DNA from 2 places in the Pedococcus aerophilus genome. Region 1 is predicted to be linked to the other one. Evidence: riboswitches for the same ligand, from Rfam matches in the RefSeq annotation. Region 1 holds a riboswitch; the other holds the start of a gene.

Region 1 (7,816 bases):
GTCGTCTCTGCCAGCAGCGCAGCGCCGGCGCCTAGTCGTCATCAGAGGGTGTCGCGGGGGACTCCTCTGCTTCCAACGGGACCGCCCCGCACTCCATCACGACTGGCTCGACATAGCCTGGCGGGGCCGGCGGGTCTGGCGTCACAGGGGGAAACGTCGTTCCATCCGGGAGCAGATGGCTTGAACCATTGGTCATCGTTGACCACCTCCACCACGTCACTTGCCCCGCCACGGTCCCTGCAAACGTTCGCTCGGGGCGTGGGCAGAACATGCCTGCTGACGAGCCCTGGACCCAGGTCGTCGGCAACGCCTGCGAGCGTCCCGTTGTCCAAGTCACCAGCGGCACGGCTTCACCTTCTCCGGCAGAGAAGCCAACGCTGGGTTGCGGCCACGCACACCTCAGAGTTGGCGCACACGTGGGCCAGGCGCCGGGTCCCGCTGGAGGTTGCCCCGTCTCTGATCGCTGCGCTGCCCGATCCTGCTCGCAGAGGACTAGTTCCAGAATGGTCCGGATGGGCCATGGCCGGATCCGTTCACCGATGACAACGTTGTCTCAGGAGACAGTCGGGGTTGTGAAGTGCCCTGCGTCCTCATCCAACAGCGTGGTGAGAGTCTCCATGCACGTTCACGACCACCGAGAACACCGACGTTGGCGCGTAGTGGCTGTTTTGGTGGCCGTCGAGCGACGTGCGGCGACGCCTCGTCCTTCCCCCCCAGGACGAGGCGTCGCTGCATCTGCAGGCAGGAGCTGGGTGTGATCTGCGAGCGGCGACCGCGCCACCGCTCTCGCGCGCGTCTGTGGTCTTCCGTTTGTGACCCGATGGCCGGGGTATGTACCTCGCACCCGTGGCTCGGCAGCACGCGTGGGGACGCGGTACCGAGAGCGCCGAGTCACGGGTCGCCCATCGTGTGCTGAGCGCGTGGACTCACGCGGGTGTGCCACTGAACATCTGCCGGATCCGCGTGACGTCGTCCTCGGACCCGCAGACCCCGTCAGAAACAACTCGAGCAGCCAGATCTCGAAGCTTGATGTTGTGGTTCTGCGAAAAGCGCTGGAGCACAGCGAAAGCGGCGGCCTCGTTCATGCCGAAGGTGGCCATGATCGCTCCTTTCGCCTGCTCGATCACGGCTCGGTGCTCGGCTGAGGCTTCCACAGCCTCGGCCGCACCCTGCCGGACGGAGTTGGTGATGTCCACCATGAACCCCTGCACCCGCTCCACCTGCCCAGGGGCGGCTCGACTCTCACCGGCAAGGACCACGTGATGAATCGTCCCTCGGGGGTCGCAGATTCGGAACTCACACGAGAAGGGGCCCGGGGTCTGGAGGGTGCGCTGGAACATTCCGAAGATCGTGTCTCGGTCCTCGGCGACGATGCGCGCCAGCATGTGCGCCGTCTTCACAGGCTGCCCCTCGGCCACACCGTACAGAGCCCTGATGCCTTCGGAGCAGGTCCAAGTGTCCGTGTTCACGAGGTAGTCGAACATCAACGACGGGCCGAGGTTGTCAACGGCTTCGAACGGCACTTCATCCTCCAGCAATGCGTCTGGTCGCGTCACTGGCCGGCTTTCTGACCTGCGCCGATGCTAATACAGGGAGAGGCGTCAAAGCCAAGCCTTCACACGGGACTGCGGCAGCACCTTCGGCCCGCGGCCTTGACGTTCAACTGCACGACGTAGCCGCCGCGTCCACATGACGGGAACGACGCGGCCACGTAGGTCGCGGTCCGGATCAGGCGTCGCAGTCGCCACGCGAGCCCGACTTCGCCAGTCACGAGCGATGAGGTGGGCGATGGTCAGGAACGTGATGTGGCGCAGGGACTGCTCGACGCTGAACGGGTCGGCACCGCCGTCGCCACCGTCACCGACCCCACGTCTTCCAGCCGCCCTCGAAGGAGCAGATCCGCGGCGGTTCGTGGGCGAAGAGGATGGCCAAAACGATGGGGTGGGGTGGTTACCGGACCGAGGAGGTGTTTCCGCTGGGCCAAGGGCCGACGAGGGGACTTGAACCCCTAACCCCCTGTTTACAAGACAGGTGCGCTGCCAATTGCGCCACGCCGGCACGCCTGCCGACTGTTCGTCGACGGACGGCGACGATGCTACCGACGTCAGCTCGGACGACGACACCCAGTCGCCGACAGGCAGCGGAGAGGACGCCCCTCGGTCCAGACTCCGAGGACCGCAGCAGACGCCTGATGCACCTGGGTGACAGGCCTCACACCCGAGAAGTTCGCGATAGGGCGTGCCGTTTTCCCGGGTCGGGACGACGAAGTGGTGACAACACTTCCGAGAGAGGATCCCGATGCCCAACCACCCGACCCCCGCCCCTGCCGACCGACCGGTCGAGTACAGCCTGGCTCGTCGCCTGTCCGCCGAGTTCGTTGGCACCCTGTGGCTCGTCCTCGCCGGCTGCGGAACCGCCGTGCTGGCCGCCACCGCCACCGCGGAGTCCGGCGGGTCGGCGCTGTTCGTCGGCGTCGGCTACCTCGGCGTCGCGCTCGCCTTCGGCCTGGCGGTCACCACGATGGCCTACGGCCTCGGCCACGTCTCGGGCGGTCACTTCAACCCCGCGGTGAGCCTCGGCCTGGCGATGGCCGGACGCCTCGGCTGGCGACAGCTCCCGACCTACTTCCTGGCCCAGCTCGGTGGCGCCATCACCGGCGCGGCCATCGTGTTTGCGGTGGCCTCCGGGCGCGACGGCTTCGACGCTGCCGACGGCTTCGCCACCAACGGGTATGGCGCGGCGTCGCCCCAGGGGTACGCCATGACGGCCGCGCTGGTCACCGAGTTCGTCCTGACCGCAGTCTTCGTGGTGGTCATCCTCGGTGCGACCGACTCGGCAGCACCCAAGGGCTTCGCACCGCTGGCCATCGGCCTGACCCTGACCGTGGTGCACCTGATCTCGATCCCGGTAACCAACACGTCGGTCAACCCCGCCCGCTCCATCGCCCCAGCCCTGTTCGCCGGGGGCACGGCCCTGAGCCAGGTCTGGCTGTTCGTCCTCGCACCGCTGGCCGGAGGCCTGGTGGCTGGCGTCGCCTACAAGGCGCTGTTCGCCTCCCCCACCGACCCCGCCACCCTTCAGGACGCCTCCCGCACCTGATCCCGACACCGCTGATCCTGGTCCCACCGATACCGGCGCCGGACATGCAGAAGGGCCACCGGACATCCGGTGGCCCTTCTCCCAGTGCAGTGGTCAGCGACGGTTGAGGTACGCCTGGAGCGTCTTCACCGTGGCGCGGTCCAGCGTGCGGGCACCGTTCTTCTTGGCGCCGATCTTGGTCTGGAGGGCGCGGATCGTCTTCGGACCGACGACACCGTCGGGCGACGAGCCGACCTTGCGCTGCAGGGCCTTGACGTCGGACGTGGAGATCGCGGCGTTGACCGAGCCGCCGACCCAGCGCTCGATGGCGCGGTTGGTCTTCGGGCCGCGGATGCCGTCGACGACGAGCTTGCCGCCGGTGACGGGCTTGGCGGGGGCCTTGCGCACGGTCGAGCGGGAGGAGCGGGCGGTGCTGCCGGCACCGGCTGCACCACCGTTGGACTTGGTCAGACCCGCACGGGCGCCGCAGGTGGGCCAGGCGCCGGGGCCCTGGACCGCAAGGACCTTCTTGGCGATGGTGATCTGCTCGGCCTTGGTGGCGCGGTGCGCGGAGGAGGCGTAGCGCTCGCCACCGAACCCGTCCCAGGTGCGGTCGGAGAACTGCAGGCCGCCGTAATAGCCGTTGCCGGTGTTGATCGACCAGTTGCCACCGCTCTCGCAGGCGGCGACGCGGTCCCACACGGTGCCCGCGGAGGCAGAGGTTGCGGTGGCCATGCCACCGGCGATGGTGGCGGCGCCGGCGATGGCGACACCCGCCATGCGACGACGGACGGGCTTGGGCTTCCGGGCAGAGTGCTTCGGGGCGTAGAACATTGCAGGGGGGGTCCTTCCTGACCGGCGCCTGCGAGGTGAGCTGTCGGGTTCGGGCTGTCAGGTGCCCGGCCGGCGTGAACCGGCTTCACCCCAAGACCGCCGGGGCGGTCGCGTTGGGTCCCCCGTCCTCGTCGTTGCCCGGAGATCTTCCGGTGAAACACCCGCATGACGAGGCTCGGCGCGGCGGGTGTGCAGTGGATGGGAATGCAGTGGTGTGCAGTTGTGGGCGCGAATGCGCTGGTCAAAGGTAAGGCGCGCGCGCCTCCGGGACAAGCCGCTGGCCGAAAAACAAGCCGAAGTGGGTATGGCGCGTTCGTCCCTTTTGTGCCGTGGGCTGGTGCCGTCAGCGGCGACGGACCCGACGCTTCTGCACCATCCGGCGGTCGAACGGCGCTGCCATGAACTCCCCGAGCACGCTGCCCGCCGCGATGGCCAGCAGCACGGCCATCGCCCCCAGCAGCGTCGTGATGCCACCCTGGAGCGAGAGGCTGCCGGAGTCCGGAGACGAACCGTTCACCATCTCGTAGAGGCCGCGGAAGATCGCCAGACCCGGCAGCAGGCCGTAGGACGCGGGGACGGCCAGCACCATCGCGGGCGCCCCCATGCGCAGGGCGAGGAGGCGGCCGGCGAACCCGAGCACCGTCGCCGCGACCCCGGCGGCCGCGAGCTGGCCCAGGGCGTCGAGCCGGTCGACACCCAGGGACACGCCCACACCGACCGCGGACAGCACCCCCGCCGGCACGACGAGGTTGCGGCGGCTGCGCAGCGAGACGGCACCGGACATGCCGACGACGAAGGCACCCACGACGGCCAGGAGCACCGGCGCGCTGAGGGCACGGGTCGACATCACGGACGGCGAGACCAGCTGCAGGTCGAACGTCGAGGTGAGCGCCAGCGTCACCGACAGGCCGGTGGCGACCCCGAGGATGATGCCGGCCGTGGTCAGGAACACCCCGAACATCCGACCGGCGCCGGTCACCGAGTAGCCGGAGATGGCGTCCTCGAAGGCCGAGGCGACGGTGCGACCCGGGAGCAGCACGGTGATGCCACCGGCGACGATGAACGCGAACTCCTCCGAGGACACCGGGATCCACCCGTTCGCCCCCAGGCTGAACGCGCCCCAGGCGATCACGGTCGCGAGGAACCCACCGATCGCGCACTGGTAGAAGTCCGGGAGGCCGCGACGGCCCGTGGCGCGCGCTGCATACCCGACGAGCAGGGCCGACCCGCCCGCGACGAGCGACGCGACGATCCCCGCGCCGAGCATCAGGGCGATGGCGGCCGACAGGACGCCGAGCGAGCCACGCACCATCCACCGCGGCCAGAACCTCGGGGCCCGGCGGATCTCGCGCAGCCGTGCGGCAGCCGCCTCGAGGTCGTAGCTGCCGGCGACGAGGTTCTCGACGAACTCGTGGACGGCGGTCAGCCGGTCGAAGTCACGCGTCGCCGAACGCACGACACGCAGCATGGTGATGGGTGAGCCGGACGCCGTCGTGCACTGCACCAGCAGCGACTGGAGCGTGATGTCGACCTCGAGGTTGTCGAGCCCGGCGGCAGCGGCCACCGCGATGACCGAAGACTCGACCTGGGGGGCGCCGGCGCCGCAGCGCAGCATGAGCTCCCCGACCCGCAGGGCCAGGTCGAGCGATGCCCGCGCGTCGCGCTCCTCGGCCGCAGCCTGGCGCACCCGGGCGTTGCGGTAGGGCGTGTGGCGCAGCGAGTCGACCATCGGGATGGTGTCGGTGATCTCCTCACCGCGCCAGATCCGGCTCTGCCGCAACGTCGGACGCTTCGCCGGACGGCGCGGGGGAAGCGGAGGCGGCGGGTTGACCCCGGTGGCCATCAGGCGCCCACGCCGGGCACGGCGACCGAAGGCTGCTGGGTCGGCCACCACTGCGGCACCGCACCCTGCTGGAGGCTCCAGACCGCGAACCCGGCAGCGACGACGAGCAGGAGCCCCGCGGCGACCTTGGTCGCCCGCGGGCCCGGCGTGGTGCCCCGGACGATGCTGCGCGAGCCCCGGCGCAGGCCGGCTCCCCCGGGTCCCCACCACGCCATCAGGCCGGCGACGGCCGCGCCCACGGCGATCGGCCCTGAGTGGTCGGGCTCGGGCGAACCCCCGGTCACCGCCACGATCGCCAGCGCCGCGCTGAACACCGCGCACACCCCCACGACCGCAGGCAGGATCGCGCTGACCACCGTCGCCACGAGGCCGACGACGAGGTGCCACGGGCTGGCCGCCACGGCGAACGGGACGTCGGAGCGCCGCCGCCCGCGGTCGTGCCGGCGCAGGACGAGCGACGTCACCGAACGGTCCGCGGTCCGCGCCGCCCACGACCAGAGCAGGGCAACCACGCCCGCCACGACGGGGAAGGCCGCTGCTGCAGCGACCATCGCGAGGAGCAGTGCGAGCAGGGTGCCGGTCCGGCCGGCCCGCCCGATGCGCGGGTCGGGCTCGCCCGGCCCGCCCTCCCGGGCGGCCTCCCAGTCGGAGGACTCCCCCTCCACCTCGCCGAACCCCACGAGGTCGGCACCGCCGTCCCAGTCGCGCTCGTCGTCAGGGCCGACGTACGGGTCGTCGTCCCGGTCCACCGGGAGGGCCACCGGCCCCACGGGGCGGCGCGACAGCGGTGCGACGGGAGCTGCCGCCGGACGGTCGAACCGTGCCGTGGGCCCCTGCTCGAGCACCTGCGTATGGCGCGGGGGCGCGCTGAGCACGGCGGTCACCGGTTTGCCCGCGGCATAGCGTTCGAGCGCCTCCACCACCTCGTCCGCGTCGGGGCGCTGGTGCGGCTCCGGGGACAGCGCGGCGTGCAGGAGTGGGGCGAGCCGGGGGTCGACACCGGTGAGGTCGGCCTCGCCGCGGCTGACGCGGTTGAGCACGACGTCCATCGGGCCACGGCCGAAGGGCGGCGCGCCACTGGCGGCGAAGGCGAGCGTGGCGGCCCAGCCCCACCAGTCGGTGGCCTCGGTCACCGGCGCTCCCTCGACCACCTCGGGCGAGAGGTATCCGGGGGTGCCCATCACCAGACCGGTCATCGTGATCCGGACGTCGTCGGCGACGTGCGCGATCCCGAAGTCGATGAGGACGGGGTCGCCGTCGAGGAGCAGGACGTTCGCAGGCTTGAGGTCGCGGTGGATGACGTCGGCGGAGTGGATCGCGTCAAGCGCCTCGGCCAGGCCGCGGCCCAGCGACAGCAGCTCCCCGCCCTTGATCGGGCCGTGCTCCCTGACGACGTCGTCGAGCGCCGGCCCGGGCACGTAGCGCGTGACGAGGTAGGGGCGCTCACCGTCGAGGTCGGCGTCGATGACCGCGGCGACCCGCGGGTCCCTGATCCTCCCCAGCACGTCGACCTCGCGGGCCAGGCGCGTCCGCGCGTCGGTGTCGTGGGCGATGTGGGGGCGCAGCAGCTTGAGCGCGACGGCTCGTCCGTGCCGGTCGAGGGCGAGGTGGACGACCCCCATGCCGCCCTCGCCGATCTGCTGGATCAGGCGGTACGGACCGACCCGGGGCCCCTCGGGCGCGCTGGTGCCCTCGCCGCCGTCGCTCCCCTCGATGGCCTCCGTCCGCATCCTCCTACGGTAAGGGAGGCGGCTGGGGGAATCGGGGAGGGCTACTGCTGGATGTAGCCGACGAGCTGGTCGCGCTCGGTCTGGAGCTCGTCGATCCGGTGCTTGACGATGTCGCCGATGCTGACGATCGCCTGGAGCCGACCCTCCACGACGACGGGGACGTGCCTGATGCGCAGGTCCGTCATGGTGCGGGCAAGGTCCTCGATCGCGACCTCGGGGTCGCAGGTCGTCACCTCGGCGGTCATGATCGCCGAGATCGGCAGGGCGAGCACCGCGGCACCCTTGCTGTGCAGGTGGCGCACGATGTCGCGCTCGCTCACGATGCCGTCCA
Region 2 (7,816 bases), 150 kb from region 1:
CGTCGCTGGCGCGTGACACCGTGTTCGCCGCCGTGATGATCACGTGCAACGGCATCGTCGGGTTGTCGCTGTTCATGGGTGCCCGCAAGTTCAAGCTCATCTCGTTCAACGCCGAGGGCACCGGCGCCGCGCTGGCCACCGTCACGACGCTCGCCGTCCTGACCATGGTGGTGCCGACGTTCACCACCGGTGAGCCGGGGCCGGAGTTCACCCCCGGCCAGCTGGCTTTCGCGGCCGTCATCTCGCTGGTCCTCTACGGCATGTTCGTGTCGACGCAGACCATTCGTCACCGCGACTTCTTCCTGCCCGTCGGCAAGGAGGGCCAGCCACTCAACGACGAGCACGCCGACCCGCCGAGCAACAAGGCGACCTACGCCTCCCTCGGCCTGCTCCTCGCCTCCCTCGTCGCCGTCGTCGGCCTGGCCAAGGTCGAGTCCCCGGCCATCGAGTCGGCCGTGGCCGCGGCCGGGTTCCCGCAGTCGTTCGTCGGTGTCGTCATCGCCCTGCTCGTGCTGCTGCCCGAGTCGATCGCAGCCGTGCGCGCCGCCCAGCGCAACCGCATCCAGATCAGCCTCAACCTCGCCCTCGGGTCCGCGATGGCCAGCATCGGCCTGACCATCCCTGCCATCGCGATCGCCTCGATCTGGCTCGACGGACCACTGCTCCTCGGCCTGGGTTCGACGCAGATGGTGCTGCTCGGTCTCACCGTCCTCGTCAGCGTCCTCACCGTGGTCCCGGGTCGCGCGACCCGACTCCAGGGCGGCGTGCATCTCGTCCTGCTCGCGGCGTTCGTCTTCCTCGCCGTCAACCCCTGACCGGTATGCCGCCGCCGCACCTCACCGGCGCCGGCGGCGGTCGGCAGCACGGTCCCGGCGCCGTCGGCTGAGCCGGGTCCAGACCCAGATCGGGCCGAGCAGGACCAGGCGCAGGGCGGTGTCCTTGAGCCACAGCAGCGCCAGGGCGAAGGCGGCGATGACGACCGCCCAGCCAGAGGCCCGAGCGACGTCCCACGGCCCGCTCGGGTCGAGGAGCACCTCGCCGGGGTCGTCCGCAAGGCGGCGGACGGTCACCGTCGACCCGACGGCATACCGGCCCTCACAGGTGGGTTCGGAGAAGGTGCCGGGCAGGCCGGAGCGTGGCTCCGCCACGGCGAACTCGGTGAGGATCGTCGACCGGCAGCCGTAGCGCGAACCCGTGGGCAGCGCGCCCAGCCGGTCGTCGAGTCCCACGACGACAGCCTGCTCGTCGGGCTGGGACCACCACCGGGCCTCGGACAGGACCCCGACCGCAGCCGTGCCGAGCGACACGACCGCCACCCCGGCCAGCGCCCGGCGGACCCACCGCGGCCACGGTCGCCGCACCCGGTGCTCGGGCCACTCCTGGATCGCCACGCCCGCGAAGCTACCGGGCGGTCGCCGGCTCGGCGTCCTAGCGTGGCTGCATGACCCGCATCGAGGCCGTGCGCGGCGACATCACCCGTGAGCACGTGGACGCGATCGTCAACGCGGCGAACTCGGCCCTGCTCGGTGGGGGCGGTGTCGACGGGGCCATCCATGCCGCAGCCGGACCGACCCTGCTCGCAGAGTGCCGACTGCTGCGCGCGACCACCCACCGCGACGGCCTCGAGGTCGGTGATGCCGTGGCGACCGGCGCCGGCGACCTGCCTGCCCGCTGGGTCATCCACACCGTCGGGCCGGACAGGCACCGGGGCCAGACCGACCCGGCCCAGCTCGCCTCGTGCTTCACCCGGAGCCTCGCCGTCGCGCGCGAGGTCGGCGCGCGCTCGGTGGCGTTCCCGGCCGTGAGTGCCGGCGTCTACGGTTGGGACGCCGACGAGGTCGCGCGGGTCGCCGTTGCGGCCGTGCGCCACGAGCGCGCCGCCCACCCGGACAACGAAGACGTGATCGACGTCGTCCGTTTCGTGCTGTTCAGCGATCGGCTGCTGGCGGCGTTCGAGGCGGTCCTGGCCTGAGGATCAGGTGTCGGCCGTCGCCGGCTCGTCGTCGGCGGCAGCCGCCTCGATGAGCTTGCCGATGATTTCCACGGTGTGCACGCCCGACAGCCCGACCTTCTGGTTGCCCATGTAGAACGGCACGCCGGTGATCCCGAGCTCGCGGGCGGCCTCCTCGTCCCCGCGGACCTCCTCGGTGTACTCGTCCCCGGCCAGCACGGCCGACACGCGGCGGCCGTCCAGCCCCGCCTCGGCACCGAGGCGCTGGAGGGTCTCGATGTCGTCGATGGCCTTGCCCTCGGTGAAGTGGGCGTTGAACATCCGCTCCAGCACGGCGCCCTGCAGTGCCGGCCCTCCCTGGGCCAGGCCGAGGGCGACGAGCCGGTGGGCGTCGAAGGAGTTGGACCGCAGCTGCGTGTCCACGTCGATCTCGATGCCGTCCGGTCGGCCCAGGGTCGCGGGGCGCTCCGCCATCTCCCGGGCCCCGGCGAGGTCGGTGCCGTACCGACCGGCTAGCCAGGCGAGCACGGTGTCCCCGGTGCCCTTCGGCGTGCTGGGGTCGAGCTCGAAGGCGTGGTAGGTCACCGTGACCTCTGCCGGGTGGGCGCTCTCGGCGATGGCCAGCTCGAGGCGCCTCTTGCCGAGGTAGCACCACGGGCAGACCACGTCGGCCCAGACGTCGATCTCCACTGCGTTCATCGGTCCATCCTCACACGGGTGCGGCGCAGGCGGCAGGGGCGGGACCTGTGGCCCGGTCTGCCCGGCGACGCCGACGTAGGCTGGTGCGGTGAGGAAAGCAACCGGACGGTATGCAGCGCGCGGGCTCGCGCGCTCCCTCACCGGTGCCCTCGTGCTGCTCGGGGTGATGGTCATGCACGGGTTCGGGATCGGCCACGGCGGGCTCCTGCCCGGACACCAGCCCGGCCACGGCCCTGCGCCCGTGCAGCACGCGCCGACTCAGGTCCAGGCCCCTCACGCCGACCAGTCAGGGCACCCCATGATGTCGATGGCCCCTCAGGTCGTCATCCTCGTCGCCACCGTCGCTGCGGTCACGCCGACGGACGACCTGACCGGGCACGGTGGAGAGATCTGCACCGCGGTGCTCCGCCTGCTGCTCGGCCTGCTGACGTTGCTGGCGGCCCTGGCCCTCCTGGGTCGCCCCGGCCACGCCGCTCCCGTGCAGACCGTGCGCAGGCGCCGCGTGCGCGGCAGCCCTCCGACGCGCCATACGACCTCGCTCCTGCTGCTCTGCGTCTCGCGGACGTAGGCGGGCTGCGCCCTGCCCGGGCGCGACCGCCACCCCACCCGCACCAGAACAGAGAAGGACCACCATGACCACGTTCCGCCGCGCCCTCGTGGGCGCCTCCACCACCCTCGTCCTCGGGCTGGCGCTCAGCGCCTGTGGCGACGACGACCACTCCATGATGTCGGGTTCCGGCAACGGCTCGATGATGGGCTCGAGCTCGTCGTCAGGCAGCCCCGGTGCCAAGGCCACCCCGGCCACCGGGGCGCACAACGATGCCGATGTCTCGTTCGCCTCCGAGATGGTGCCCCACCACCAGCAGGCCATCGTCATGGCCGACATGGCCCTGCGCATGGGCACCAGCGAGGACTTCGTGGCGTTGGCCAAGGCCATCAAGGCCGCGCAGGCACCCGAGATCGCCCAGATGCAGGGGTGGCTCACCGGCTGGGGCGAGGACCCCGCCGGGACCGACCACGGCGCCATGGGGCACGACATGGGCTCGATGGGCGGCATGATGAGCGACGACGACCTGACCGCGCTCGAGGGCACCCCGCGAGCGAAGTTCGAGGGGATGTGGCTGACGATGATGATCGAGCACCACGAGGGCGCGGTCGAGATGTCCCGCACCGAGCTCACGGAAGGCAGCAACGCCGAGGCGAAGAAGCTGGCCCGGTCGATCATCGACTCCCAGACCGCCGAGATCGCGACCATGGAGGCCATGCTCGCCGGCTGAGCAGGACGACCCCGGCACGCAGCGAAGGGCCCCCACCGCGTTGCGGTGGGGGCCCTTCGTGGAGCTGGAGGTCAGCCTCGGAGCGGATGCGCTCAGGGGCGACCGAAGGTGGCGCTGGAGGACCAGATGTCGCGCAGGGCGACGGCCTTGCCGGTGCGCGGGCTGTCCCACATCTTGCCGTTACCGGCGTAGATGCCGACGTGGTAGGCCGGGGAGCCCATGAACACGAGGTCACCGGGCTGCGGGTTCGACACCGGGGTGACGGCCTGACGCTGCTGCTCGGCCGTGCGCGGCAGGTTGATGCCGACCTGGCGGAACACGTAGGACGTGAAGCCAGAGCAGTCGAAGCCCGCGGGGGTGGTGCCCCCGTAGACGTACATGATGCCGGCGTACTGCGCCGCGATGCCGAGGACGCCACCGGCGGCCGGCTTCGAGGACGTCTTGGCTGCAGGCTCCGCTGCGGCCTTCGCGGGCGCCTGGCGCTGCGTCGAGCGGCTCGCGGTGCCGGGGGCCTCGCGGGTCTCGCGGGTCTCGGCGACCGGGACCACGACAGGGCGCGGCTTCGGCTTGGGCTTCGGCTTGGCGGTGGCAGTGAAGCCGATGACACCGAACGCGTCGGCGGCCTGCGGGGCAGCGGCCTTGGGCGCCTGGACGGCCACGGGGGCAGCGGCGGTGGCTGCACCCTTGGTGGACGGCTCGGCGGACGGGGCGGCAGAGGCGGGAAGAGCGAACGACGCCACGAGACCACCAGAGGCCGCGATCACGGCGGAGGTCTTGACGGCGGGCTGAGCGGCCTTGGCGGCGATGTCAGCGAGCTCGGAGACAGGGTTGAAACGACCCGGCGCGCGATGGCGACCAGTTGAGTGTGAAGCCACGATGGTTGAACCTCCAGCGCCTACGAGGTGAGCTGTCGGGTTCGGGTGGAGGTGTGTCACCCGGCCCTCGTGGTCTGCCGCCCGACCTTGCGGGCGCTCACACGAGGACTTAACCCCAAGGACTGTCCGGAGACGGCCCGAAATTGGGTCCCCCGCTCCTGCCAAGCGGTGTTGCTGGTGGACCCGGGCGTGGTGACAGGACTAGGCGTTTCCACAACGGGCCAGTCTCTTCGGGGGGCGAAGAGGCCTCGGACACCGTACCCAAAGGCCTCGGCAATGTCACATTCGTGTCACGGCGAGTCAAGAAAACGCCAACAAACGGCCCTCAACGTGCATCGAAGGCGGGCCTGGACCCCGGTGTTCGTGCTCAGCGACCCATAGGCGCTACCACGGACCGATCAGATGAGCGCGGCGAAGACGTGCTGGGCGACGTCGTCGGGCAGGGACACCGCGGTGGAGTCCGGAGCGTCCTCGCGGACGGCCACGACCCGGCCCTCGGCACGGTGCACACGGACCCGCTCGCCGGGCAGCAGCCGGGCCACGGTCAGCAGCGCGAGCGCCTCGTGGTCGACCTGGACCGGCTCACCGATCCGGCGCACGAGGACGGTCTCGGGCTGCTCGCCGGCGAGCTCGGTGAGGGTCTGCAGACCGGTGCGGAAGCCCTCCATCGGCTCCTCCTCACCCAGCTCGTCGAGCCCGGGGATGGGGTTGCCGTACGGCGAGTCGTGGTGGTCCTTGAGCAGGGCGAGGATCTTGCGCTCCACCCGCTCGGACATCACGTGCTCCCAGCGACAGGCCTCGTCGTGGACGTACTCCCACTCGAGCCCGATCACGTCGACGAGCAGCCGCTCGGCCAGGCGGTGCTTGCGCATGACCCGCGTCGCGAGCAGGCGGCCCTGGTCGGAGAGCTCGAGGTGGCGGTCGCCGCCGAGGCTGAGCAGACCGTCCCGCTCCATGCGGGCGACGGTCTGGGAGACCGTGGGGCCGGAGTGCCCGAGACGCTCGGCGATGCGGGCGCGCAGGGGGACGATGCCCTCCTCCTCGAGCTCGAAGATCGTCTTGAGGTACATCTCGGTGGTGTCGATCAGGTCCGTCACAGGCCAAGCCTCTCACCTGCGGGTGTCACCTCGCGCCGAGCGTCGTCGGATCCGCGATCGATCTCGACGGCGGACGGAGTCAGGCGCGGCGGCGGACGGGGTCGAACCGTGGCACCCAGTAGGCCAGCCACCCGCCTCCCAGGATGCTCAGCGCACCCACCGTGACGATCGCGGCCGCCAGCGGCGCCACGAGCGCGATCGCGCCGACCAGCAGGGGCCCGGCCGTCCCGCCGAGGTCTGCCATCAGCCGCCAGCCACCGAGGAACTGCGGCCGGGCCTCCGGTGGCGCTGCGTCCGCGCCCAGCGTCATGACGATGCCCGAGCCGATGCCGTTGCCGAACGCCATGACCATCGCCACCGCGGTCAACGGCACGATCGAGGCCGTCAGCGGCAGCAGCATCATCCCCACGCCGAGGACGAGCACGGTCGGCACGGCGATCCACGCCCTGCCCCACCGGTCCATGACGAGCCCGGCCGGGTAGAAGAGCAGCATGTCCACGGCGCCCGCGATCCCGAACACCAGCGCGGTGTCGGACGCGGAGATCCCGATCGACTCCGCATACAGGGGGAGCACAGAGGTCCGGCAGGCCCGCGCGCCGGCGATGACGAGCACGCCGCTCCCCAGGGCGAGGAGGGTGCGGCGGTGGCTGCCGAGCACCGACCACACCGACGCCCCGGACCGCTCCACCATGGAGGCCTCGTGGGTGGCGGTGAGGTCGGGACCGAACGCGACGAGCAGGAACGCCGCGAAGGCACCCACCGCCGCGACGAGGTATGCCGCGCGGATGCCGCCCTGGTGCACGGCCAGGGCCCCGAGGAAGGGCCCGACGAACAACCCGATGCGGTTCACCCCGCCGAGCGTGGACAGGGCGCGGGCGCGCATGCCGAGGGGGACGGCGTCGGTGAGGTACGCCTGTCGGGCGAGGTTGAAGACGGCTGCCTCGAGACCGACGGCAGCGGTGGCGAGCGCGAAGACCCACAGGTTCGGTGCGAAGGCGCCGGCGAGCATCGCCGCCACCTCGACGAGCGCGGCACCCATCAGCGCCCGGGTCTCCCCGATCCGGCTGACGATGGCGCCGGCGGGGAGGGCGGCCAGCAGCTGGGCGAACCCCACGAGCGCGACCATCCCGGCCGCGACGGTCACCGAGGCACCGAGCTCACGGGCGCGCAGCACCATGACCGGCAGGACCGCGCCCTGACCGACCGCCGCGAGGACCGTCGGGCCGAACGCCGGGACCGCGATGGCCCGGAGGCTAAAGGAGTCCGTGGCGGGGGCCGCCCGGTCGGGTCGTGGTCCTGGTCGTCGGGTGGAGTCGGTCATCGCCCACCATTCTCGTCCGCGGTCCGGGTCAGCGCTCGACGGGCTCGCGGGACGGACTACGTTCGGAGCATGGCTTTCCTCGTGCCGGCGCGGTTCAGCGGTCCTCCCGAGTCGGGCAACGGCGGCTGGGTCAGCGGCCACCTCGCGCAGGACGTGACCACGTCCCCCGACCTGCCCGCGGTGACGGTGCGGCTGCGGACTCCCCCGCCGCTCGACCGCGCGATGGCGGCCCGGACCGTCCCGAGGGGGCCCGACGGCGCGAGCACCGTGGAGCTCTTCGACGGCGACCTGCTGGTGGCACAGGCACAGGCCGCGCAGGGGCCGTCACGGGACGGCATACCGGGGCCGGTGTCGTTCGTGGCCGCGCAGGCAGCCGGCGAACGCTACGAAGGACTCGAGGGCCACCCCTTCCCCACCTGCTACTCGTGCGGCACCGGCCGCTCGGCCGACGACGGCCTGCGCCTGCAGCCCGGACGGGTCAACGGTTCCGACACGTACGCGTGCGCCTGGGTCCCGGCCGACGACGTGGACGCGGAGACCGTCTGGGCCGCGCTGGACTGCCCGGGCGGCTGGGCCTCCGGCATCGCCGGCCGGCC

What was found. A riboswitch is a leader RNA that binds a small molecule or an ion and turns the genes downstream of it on or off. The one in region 1 is predicted to bind cyclic di-AMP.
Region 2: it holds a riboswitch for cyclic di-AMP, as region 1 does, so the genes downstream of both, ABD286_RS12130 (C40 family peptidase) here and ABD286_RS12835 (transglycosylase family protein) in region 1, are expected to answer to the same signal.

What each region holds. Positions count from the first base shown of each region.
Region 1 is NZ_BAAARN010000003.1:163,876-171,691, forward strand. It holds gene ABD286_RS12820 (PAS and ANTAR domain-containing protein) at 927-1,556, opposite strand; tRNA gene ABD286_RS12825 (tRNA-Thr) at 1,986-2,058, opposite strand; gene aqpZ (aquaporin Z) at 2,299-3,099, shown strand; gene ABD286_RS12835 (transglycosylase family protein) at 3,193-3,912, opposite strand; cyclic di-AMP (ydaO/yuaA leader) riboswitch at 3,923-4,077, opposite strand; gene ABD286_RS12840 (threonine/serine exporter family protein) at 4,256-5,755, opposite strand; gene ABD286_RS12845 (serine/threonine-protein kinase) at 5,755-7,485, opposite strand; gene ABD286_RS12850 (CBS domain-containing protein) at 7,527-7,816, opposite strand, start outside.
Region 2 is NZ_BAAARN010000003.1:17,742-25,557, forward strand. It holds gene ABD286_RS12100 (calcium:cation antiporter) at 1-815, shown strand, start outside; gene ABD286_RS12105 (hypothetical protein) at 837-1,391, opposite strand; gene ABD286_RS12110 (O-acetyl-ADP-ribose deacetylase) at 1,442-1,972, shown strand; gene ABD286_RS12115 (DsbA family oxidoreductase) at 1,976-2,650, opposite strand; gene ABD286_RS12120 (hypothetical protein) at 2,739-3,218, shown strand; gene ABD286_RS12125 (DUF305 domain-containing protein) at 3,283-3,927, shown strand; gene ABD286_RS12130 (C40 family peptidase) at 4,020-4,802, opposite strand; cyclic di-AMP (ydaO/yuaA leader) riboswitch at 4,805-5,002, opposite strand; gene ABD286_RS12135 (iron-dependent transcriptional repressor DtxR) at 5,201-5,899, opposite strand; gene ABD286_RS12140 (MFS transporter) at 5,979-7,220, opposite strand; gene ABD286_RS12145 (hypothetical protein) at 7,290-7,816, shown strand, end outside.